3 regions of the Pseudomonas graminis genome follow, and region 2 is predicted to be linked to each of the others. Evidence: predicted binding sites of a transcription regulator. Region 2 holds the regulator's gene; each other region holds the start of a gene.
What was found. The regulator FliA, encoded in region 2, starts transcription of late flagellar genes. The targets are predictions, from matches to a motif close to CTAAAGTTTNNNNNNNNNNNGCCGNTAA.

Region 1 (3,276 bases), 1.0 Mb from region 2:
GCCGTCCTTGTCCACGAACACTTCGCTCTGCAGCTCGGCTTCATCGCCTTCACCGATGAACGAGAAACCGAGGAATTCAAAGGCTTCGCGGTCAGCGTTGGCTTTCGAGCGCGGCGTGCGCAGAGGCAGGGTGACGCTGGCGCCGTCCTTACTGATGACGAACACCTCGGCTTCCTTCTTCGGTCGTGCCGCTTTGCTCTTGCCGCCGCTCGGGTTGCTGACCGCTTGATGCGTCTGGTTCAGCACCTTCAACGCCAGGCTGTAGACGAGTTCCTGGAAACTCGGGTCGTCCTTGTAGCTCGAGAGAATCCGGCTGATCGGAAATTTCGCGCTCAGGTCTTCGAGGGCGGCCATGTCGGCGGCTTCGGCGTCCTTGAGCTGTTTAAGCTGACCCATCAGTTCGTAGGCCTGGTCATCATCGAATCGGTCATGGGCGGCGCGTATAGCCAACCGCAAATCGCGAATCTGGTCGCTTTCCTTGGCGCTCTGGAAGGCGTCGAGCACCATCTCGCTGATGCTTTTGGCCTGTGGCACATGTTGTGAAAGGTTGATGGCTTCTTCGTAGGCTTGCTTCGACGACACGGCGTTTGCCACCGGATCGGTATGGGAATCAGACATTGAACATCCACTGCTTCGTTAACTGGGGTTGAGGCGCGAAAAGCTCGGGGCGTTTCGAGGGGCGTAATCTATTGGACGAGGGCGCTGTTGTCACGGATTGCTGCTCGCGCCCGGGCCGCAGGGCAACATCCAGGCATCCCGCCCCATGCGCGCTACGCTATGAGTTCATCGACCCACAGGCGTTAGGCCATGCGAAAAATCTGGGCGCGCTACATCGATTTGCTGGAAAACGACCTCAGCACGCAAATCTTCGACAACATCAAAAACCTGCTGGTGTGCGCGCTGTTGTTCGCGGCGGGCACCAGTGCGTTGAGGGCTGATTACCACCAGTTCATCGGCGTGCTGGTGTCTGGCGCTACCGGATGGGGGCTGATTGGCGTGTCCGCCGTGCTGATGTTCCTGAACGTCAGCGACGGCATTCGCCGCCTCGGCAAGTTGCGCTATCACGTGGCGATTCAGATTCTGGTGTCGCTGGTGTACTTGCTGATCGCTGCCCGATTGGTGGAAGTAGTCTGGGCGTTTCGGGCTGCTTGAGACGGGTTTCTGCGAATGAATCGGGGGCGAGGCGGTATTGCATGTCGCCTGGAAGGCCGACATCCGGACCTGAAACAGCCCGGCGCTTGCCGGGCTAGTCTTAAACGCAGGTCCCGCCTTTGTGGTGTGACCCCGTTCCGCCAGATGGGTGCGTGCCTTTCGGACACGCCGATGCGAAGAGAGAAACGATTGAAAGCAGAGCGACCAGTCCAGCGATAGCTATCTTCTTCATATTGCCTCCGTGCACTGCGAGATGCAGTACAGGGCTATCGGCGATTTGGGATCCCGCTTTAGCCATGGACGGCCAGAAACAACAAAGCCCGCACAAGGCGGGCTTTGTTGAGGTACTTGGTGGCTACACAGGGACTTGAACCCCGGACCCCAGCATTATGAATGCTATGCTCTAACCAACTGAGCTATGTAGCCAAGTGGCGCGCATTATTCGCTCAGATCGGATATGTGTCAAGCGTCTCTTCTAAAAAATTTATCCACGTGATCAATCGGTTAGCCTCCCGGCTCTTCAGCCTTTGTTCATCCCTGCACGGCAGTGACAGTTTACTCCCCACGCTGAGTGCTTTTGCCCCACTTTCGCGCATGCACCCTGCACTGTCCTCGATCGGGTGCCCGGTTTGATGGCTTCGTGCTATCGGTCCGGTTTTTGCTTATGCCTGCCGCATCGCTGCCGCTATAGATGAAAGCGGCGGCAGATCTCGATAAGCCCAAACCCGTTCTTTGCATCGAGGATGGGCGGTTATCGTTTTCTAAACATAGACATGGCATTTTGCCGGTAAGAATGTAAGGCAGCGCTGTGATCATCATGGATCAAGCAGCGGTCTGTCGGTGAGGAGTAGTCGGCTATGCAGAGTCTTTTGTCGCCAGGCATCCGCCTGCTCGGACGTCTCGGGTTCGCGCGCAAGTTTCAGGTGCTCTTCTTTTTGTTCATCTTGCCGCTCGCGGGCAGCCTGTGGATGATCGGCCAGGATTACCGCAGCAAGCTTGCGGTGATTTCCCAGGAACAAGCTGGCGTGCGCCAACTGATGGCGCTCGATGCGTTGGATGTGCAGCTCACGGCCCAGCGCAACCGCGCCGCGCGCTGGAAGGCCGTCGACATTCTTCGGGATCCGACACCGGCCGCGAAGGCCGCCATGAACGCGCTGGATGCTGCCAACCCTGAGTTGACTCGAACCCTGGCGTCCCTTGGCGATGAGCTAAAGGCGCAGAACGCCAGTGGCGACATCATGACTCGGTATCAGGCGCTGCAAGCCTCAGTCAAAGGGATGGATTCAGATTCCCTGCGTACAGTCGGCTGGTGGCCGGATGGTTATGATCGCTTCACGTCCGCGCTCACGGCGCTGCAGAGTCTTCGTGAACAGATCGCGATGGACAGCGGATTGATCCTCGATCCCTGGCTTGAAACCTACTTGCTGATGCAAATCGCCACGCAGCAGGCGCCGGACCTTGTCGAGCGGGTAGGGCGCATGGCAAGTATCGGCCAGTCGTCGATCGCGTCCGGTCAGTTCTCATTGCAGAGCCGTCTTCAGATGCGCGACCTGCGCAGTCGCATCGGCGACGCCCGCGATCAGTTGGTCAAAGCAGTAGGCTCGCTAAAAGCCAAGGCTTACCCGGGCATCGAGGTCTGGACGCGTCAGTATGAAGACAGTCTTCAGCGCCTTGATACCGAGCTGAAAGTGCTCGACGACGGTGTGTTCGGCGGCAGCATCAAGCTCGACCCGGCCGCTTTCGAACGCAGCGTCGATAACGTCAGCGACGGACTGGCGGCCCTGCGCAAGCAGTCACTGTCGTCACTCACCAGCCGACTCGATTATTACCATGAACAGGCCACTCAGCAGTTTGTGCCGGTGGCCGCGATTTTCAGCATTCTCGCGCTCGCGGCGCTGTATCTCTTCATGTGCCTCCAGGCGTCGATTCAGCGCAGCGCCAAGGGCATTACGACCTTGGCCGAGTCCCTGCGCGACGGCAATTTGTGCGTTGAGGTCGCCGTTGAAGGGCGTGACGAACTGGCAGCCATCAGCACCGCACTCAACGTTGCGGTAGTGCAACTGCGCACCAGTCTGTTGGGCGTCAATCACGAAACCCAGCAGCTGGGCTCTGCGGTGCTGACCC
Region 2 (3,276 bases):
GCTCAGGAACAGCTGAAAACCCTGGGCCGGATCCTCAATGTACCGGTTACCCACGTCGACCCGGGCCAGTCCCTGGCTCAGGCGCTGGAGCCGCTGTTGCGCAAGCGCGTGGTCTTGATCGACACCGCCGGCCTGCAAGCCAGCGATCCGGCCCTGCGTCTGCAACTGGAAACCCTCGCCGGCCGTGGCATCAAGGCGCGCAACTACCTTGTGCTGGCGACAACCAGCCAGAAGCAGGTGCTGTCAGCGGCTTACCACAGTTATAAACGTTGCGGCCTGGCCGGGTGCATCCTGACCAAGCTCGACGAAACGGCCAACCTGGGCGAAGTGCTCAGCCTGGCCGTGACACACGAACTGCCTGTGGCCTATCTGACCGATGGCCCACGGATACCGGATGATCTGCATTTGCCGCGTCGGCACCAGTTGGTGAGCCGGGCTGTCAGTGTGCAGATGCAGGAGGAGCCAAGCGAGGAAGCGATGGCGGATATGTTTGCGGATCTTTATCACAGCACCGGCAAGCGCGCGGGCTAGGTGAAGAAAATGACAGTGGAATTTTCCTGCATCGATGGTCTGCCAGGCATTGTTCAGACACTGAACGTGCAGCCCGACATGTGGCTTAGGTCTAAGCAAGACAAGGTAAACAATTAACATGGGCAGCATGCATCCCGTACAGGTTATCGCGGTGACCGGTGGCAAAGGTGGCGTAGGCAAGACCAACGTTTCAGTGAATCTTTCACTGGCGCTGGCCGAGCTGGGACGTCGCGTCATGTTGCTGGACGCCGATCTGGGTCTGGCCAACGTCGACGTATTGTTGGGGCTGACCCCCAAACGCACCCTGGCTGACGTCATCGAAGGGCGGTGCGAGCTGCGCGATGTCCTGCTGCAGGGCCCGGGCGGCGTCCGCATCGTGCCGGCGGCGTCGGGCACCCAGAGCATGGTCCACCTGACCCCGGCGCAACATGCCGGGCTGATTCAGGCGTTCAGTGACATCGGCGACAACCTCGACGTGCTGGTCATCGATACCGCCGCCGGCATCGGCGAGTCGGTGGTGAGCTTCGTGCGCGCAGCCCAGGAAGTGCTGCTGGTGGTGTGCGACGAGCCCACGTCGATCACGGACGCCTACGCCCTGATCAAACTGCTCAACCGCGATTACGGCATGAACCGCTTCCGCGTCCTGGCCAACATGGCCCAGAGCCCGCAGGAAGGGCGCAACCTCTTCGCCAAGCTGACCAAGGTCACCGACCGCTTTCTCGACGTTGCCCTGCAGTATGTAGGCGCCGTGCCGTACGACGAATGCGTACGCAAGGCCGTGCAGAAACAGCGCGCCGTGTACGAAGCGTTTCCGCGTTCCAAATGTGCGCTGGCGTTCAAGGCCATCGCACAGAAAGTCGACACCTGGCCGCTGCCGGCGAACCCGCGCGGTCACCTGGAATTTTTCGTAGAACGCCTCGTGCATCAAACCAGCGCAGGGCCCGTCTCATGACAGCAAGTGGCTATCGCATGTACAGCAAATCGTCCAAAGACTCCCAGTATGAGCTGATCGAGCGTTATGCCCCGCTGGTCAAACGAATCGCCTACCACTTGCTGGCGCGTCTGCCGGCCAGCGTGCAGGTCGAGGATTTGATCCAGGCGGGCATGATTGGCTTGCTCGAGGTTTCGACCAAATACGACTCCACCAAAGGGGCCAGCTTCGAGACGTACGCGGGTATTCGTATCCGTGGCGCGATGCTCGACGAAGTGCGCAAGGGGGACTGGGCGCCGCGCTCGGTCCACCGCAATACGCGCATGGTCAGTGACGCGATTCGTGCAATCGAAGCAAAAACCGGCCGTGACGCTAAAGATCACGAGGTTGCTGCCGAACTTGAAATGAGTCTCGACGATTATTACGGGATTCTGAACGATACCCTGGGCAGCCGCCTGTTCAGTTTCGACGACCTGTTGCAGGACGGCGAACACGAAGGGCTGCACGAGGACGGCGCGAGCCAGTCCCTGGAACCGTCGCGGGATCTGGAAGACGAGCGCTTCCAGGCTGCGCTGGCCGAGGCCATTGCCAACTTGCCGGAACGTGAACGCCTGGTGTTGTCGCTGTACTACGACGAAGAGCTGAACCTCAAGGAAATCGGTGAGGTTCTGGGGGTCAGCGAGTCGCGGGTCAGCCAGCTGCACAGTCAATGCGCGGCGCGGTTGCGCGGTCGCCTTGGCGAGTGGCGCGCACGTTCCTGAATCAGGCGCGGGCCGCGAGGCCTGCGTGTTGCTTGTAAGACCGGCTGTGCAGGACGTGAGCGGAAGCAAAAGAGACACGGCAGGAGTCGGTCGAACCGGGTCGTGGATGATCCGGTTTCGCTGCGCTCGTCCCGGTCGATTCCACCCCTTTTCATGTTCGGCGCAGCCGGTATTGATTGAATGCGCGTTCAGGTGCTGAACGCGTTAAAGACTGCTTGGAGGTCGAATTGGACAAGAACATGAAAATCCTCATCGTTGATGACTTCTCAACGATGCGGCGGATCATAAAAAACCTGTTGCGTGACCTTGGGTTCACCAACACGGCCGAAGCAGATGACGGACTCACCGCATTGCCGATGCTGCAAAGCGGCGCCTTTGACTTCCTCGTCACTGACTGGAACATGCCGGGCATGTCCGGCATCGACCTGTTGCGGCAGGTGCGTGCCGACGAGCGTCTGCGCAGCCTGCCGGTGCTGATGGTCACTGCCGAAGCCAAGCGCGAGCAGATCATCGAAGCTGCTCAGGCCGGTGTGAACGGCTACGTGGTGAAGCCGTTCACCGCGCAAGTGCTCAAAGAGAAAATCGAAAAGATATTCGAGCGCGTCAATAGCTGATGTCCGCTGCGAGGGCGCTATGGATTCCAAAGATTCGACAATGGGTGACTTTGAGTCAACCCTGAAGAAACACGCACAAGAGCTGGTCGCGAGCCTTGAAAAAGGCAAGTTCGGCGACGCCGTGCAACTGATCCATGAGCTTAACCAGACCCGCGACCGTGGCCTGTATCAGGAAGTCGGCAAATTGACGCGCGAGCTGCACAGCGCGATCGTCAACTTCCAGATCGACCCGAACATGCCGCAGGCCGAGGAGGTCTCCCAGATCACCGACGCCACCGAGCGGCTGTCGTACGTGGTCAGGCTGACCGAAAACGCGGCCAACCGGACGATGGACCTGGTGGAGCTGAGCACGCCGTTGATGAGCGGGCTCAGTGCTGACGCCAAGTCGTTGAGCGAAGATTGGGGACGCTTCATGCGCCGCGAGATCAGCGCCGAAGAG
Region 3 (3,276 bases), 540 kb from region 2:
TGCGGCTTGTCCGGCGCGTTTTCCGGTGAAACTGTCCACCGCCACATGTCTTCTTCGTGCTCGGTCCAGGTGTCCTCCAGCACGCCACCCTCATAAGAGATGTGCAGCAGGTTGGCGTCCATGGAGTACGGGGATTTTTTCTTGCCGTGACGCTCGATCGGGATGGCGTGCTTCTCGGCGTAGTCCATCAGCTTCTCGCGGGACAGCAGGTCCCACTCACGCCATGGCGCAATGACTTTCACACCAGGCTTGAGCGCATAAGCACCCAGCTCGAAGCGAACCTGGTCGTTGCCTTTGCCGGTGGCGCCGTGGGAAATGGCGTCAGCGCCAGTTTCGTTAGCGATTTCGATGAGGCGTTTGGCGATCAGGGGACGCGCGATGGAAGTACCCAGCAGGTACTCGCCTTCGTAGACGGTGTTGGCGCGGAACATCGGGAACACGAAATCACGCACGAATTCTTCGCGCAGGTCGTCGATGTAGATTTCCTTGACGCCCATGGCTTGCGCCTTGGCGCGTGCTGGCTCGACTTCTTCGCCCTGACCCAGGTCAGCGGTGAAGGTCACCACCTCGCAGTTGTACGTATCTTGCAGCCACTTGAGGATTACCGAAGTATCCAGGCCACCGGAATACGCGAGAACTACCTTGTTTACGTCCGCCATGCCATCACTCCAACGCGTTGTACGGAAAACCGACGAGTTTACCGATCACGCGCGGGAATTTACAGTGTCGCGACAGCTTCTGACGGCAAAGCGACAGATTATGTCAGTCAGACGACTTCGCCGCCCTTGGTCAAGAGGCCTTGGCGGGGGCCGTACTTGCCGCTGTAACGGGTGCAGCGCCTGGAGTTGGCGTTGCGGCAGGCGCAGGCACTGGGACTGGGACTGGGACTGGGACTGGGACTGGTATCGGAGCAGGTGCAGCAGCCGGCGGCACGGCTGGAGTCTGCTGCGCCACACGCTCCAGGTGGATGTTCACTCGGCGGTTGCGCGCGCGATTGGCGTTGTTGGTGTTAGGCGCCAGCGGGTACTGCTCGCCGTGGAAGCGCAGGGTGATCTGTTCTTCCGGGATGCCCTGGGCTTTAAGGTAGTCCATGACCGACAGCGCACGGCGCCGCGACAGATCACGGTTGGTCAACCGGTTGCCGCTGTTATCGGAGTGACCGTCCAGTTCGACGTGATTGACCGTCGGATCGGCCTTCATATAAGCCAGCACGGTGTCCAGCTTACGCTTGGCGGACGCATCCAACTCGATGCCGCCGCCGGGGAAGCCGATCTCGGATTGCCGCACCTGTTCGAAATTCATCGGCAACAGCTTCGCTGTACATACTTGAAAATCGTCGTAGGCCTTGCTGAATTTGACCGGCAGCAGACGGACTTCCATGGCGCCGCCGCCATCGCGCAGTGAGTGACGAATCACCGGACTGCGCCCTTCCATCAGGCCCGCGATCAACCGCGTGGCCTGGGCCTGATTGGTATTGAAAGGAATCTCGCCGCCGCTGACTTTTACCGCGCCAAGATTGAGATCGCTGCGCCCCGGCTGCCATGGCGCCGCGGCGGCAATCAACATGGCCGACCCGGATGCCAGACTGTAGCCATTTGCTTTCAAGCGAAACGTCGGCTGTTCGCCCGCACGCCGCACGAACTCGCCCGCACCGAAATCGGCGATAGGTTGAGTCAGTCTGCATTCGAACTGATCGCCTTCCACCTTCCACTCAATATTTTCCAGACGCGTCTGGAAAGTGAGCGCCATGGCCGGCAGGCTGGCAAACGCGCTGAGCAGGGCTAGATATCGCTGGCGCACGGGAGGCTCCACTAAATTCACGTGTAACAAGATTTATGACTTACACGTGGCTATCGGTAACTTCCCGCAAAACTTGATAGCGAGTGCCTGGAGGAGTCTTTTCCGGTAGCATTCCCAGCGAGTTTGACCCGCCTGGAATCCCCAATGTCCGAACGCCTGACCCTCCTGCGCCCCGACGACTGGCACATCCATCTTCGAGATGGCGCTGTTTTGCCCCACACCGTCGCCGACGTAGCGCGCACTTTTGGCCGCGCGATCATCATGCCGAACCTCGTGCCGCCGGTACGCAATGCAGAGCAAGCAGACGCCTATCGTCAGCGCATCCTCGCCGCGCGCCCGCAAGGCAGCCGTTTCGAGCCGCTGATGGTGCTCTACCTCACCGACCTGACGCAGCCCGAAGAAATTCGCGCCGCGAAGGCCAGTGGTTTCGTCTACGCCGCCAAGTTGTACCCGGCAGGCGCCACTACTAATTCCGATTCGGGCGTGACCAGCGTCGACAAGATATTCCCGGTGCTCGAGGCGATGGCCGAGGTAGGCCTGCCGCTGCTCATCCACGGCGAAGTGACCCGCGGCGACATCGACGTATTCGACCGCGAAAAGATTTTTATCGACGAGCACATGCGTCGTGTCGTCGAGCGTTTTCCGACGCTGAAAGTGGTGTTCGAACACATCACTACCGCGGATGCCGTGCAGTTCGTCAATGAAGCGTCGGCCAATGTGGGCGCAACCATCACTGCCCACCATTTGCTGTACAACCGCAACCATATGCTGGTGGGCGGCATTCGCCCTCACTTCTATTGCCTGCCGATTCTCAAGCGCAATACCCACCAGGTCGCCCTGCTGGATGCCGCCACCAGCGGCAACAGCAAGTTCTTCCTCGGCACGGACTCCGCGCCCCATGCGCAGCACGCGAAAGAAGCGGCGTGCGGTTGCGCCGGCTGCTATACCGCGTTTGCCGCCATCGAGCTTTACGCCGAGGCATTCGAATCACTCAATGCGCTGGACAAGCTGGAAGGTTTCGCCAGTCTGCACGGCCCGGCGTTCTATGGCCTGCCGACCAACACCGACACTATTACCCTGGTTCGTGACGAGTGGACGGCCCCCGCCAGCCTGCCGTTTGGCGAGCTTTCTGTCATCCCGCTGCGCGCCGGTGAAAAACTGCGCTGGCGTCTGCTGGAGCAACACGCGTGAGTGAAGAACATTATGAAGACGAGCAAGAAGGCTCCGGTGGCGGTACAGGGTCCCGGCACCCGATGGCTGCCCGTTTTCGCGGTTACCTGCCTGTGGTCGTTGACGTAGAAACAGGCGGATTCAACTGCGCCACCGATGCGTTGCTGGAAATCGCAGCGACGACAATTGGCATGGACGAGAAAGGCTTTGTCTTTCCGGACCACACGTATTTCTTCCGTGTTGAGCCCTTCGAAGGCGCCAATGTCGAAGCGGCGGCGCTGGAGTTCACCGGCATCAAACTGGACC

Region 1: FX982_RS04000 (methyl-accepting chemotaxis protein) is a predicted target of FliA. The motif match lies at 1,814-1,841, and genes of this name have one in related genera.
Region 3: FX982_RS01815 (flagellar protein MotY) is a predicted target of FliA. The motif match lies at 1,851-1,878, and genes of this name have one in related genera.

The regions. Positions count from the first base shown of each region.
Region 1 covers NZ_CP053746.1:866,548-869,823, reverse strand. Annotated here, with positions in the region: gene FX982_RS04015 (hypothetical protein) at 1-618, opposite strand, end outside; gene FX982_RS04010 (hypothetical protein) at 808-1,152, shown strand; tRNA gene FX982_RS04005 (tRNA-Met) at 1,502-1,578, opposite strand; gene FX982_RS04000 (methyl-accepting chemotaxis protein) at 2,010-3,276, shown strand, end outside.
Region 2 covers NZ_CP053746.1:5,368,050-5,371,325, reverse strand. Annotated here, with positions in the region: gene flhF (flagellar biosynthesis protein FlhF) at 1-531, shown strand, start outside; gene fleN (flagellar synthesis regulator FleN) at 650-1,483, shown strand; gene fliA (RNA polymerase sigma factor FliA) at 1,480-2,223, shown strand; gene FX982_RS23825 (chemotaxis response regulator CheY) at 2,463-2,837, shown strand; gene FX982_RS23820 (protein phosphatase CheZ) at 2,857-3,276, shown strand, end outside.
Region 3 covers NZ_CP053746.1:385,903-389,178, forward strand. Annotated here, with positions in the region: gene FX982_RS01810 (argininosuccinate synthase) at 1-659, opposite strand, end outside; gene FX982_RS01815 (flagellar protein MotY) at 790-1,800, opposite strand; gene pyrC (dihydroorotase) at 1,945-2,991, shown strand; gene rnt (ribonuclease T) at 2,988-3,276, shown strand, end outside.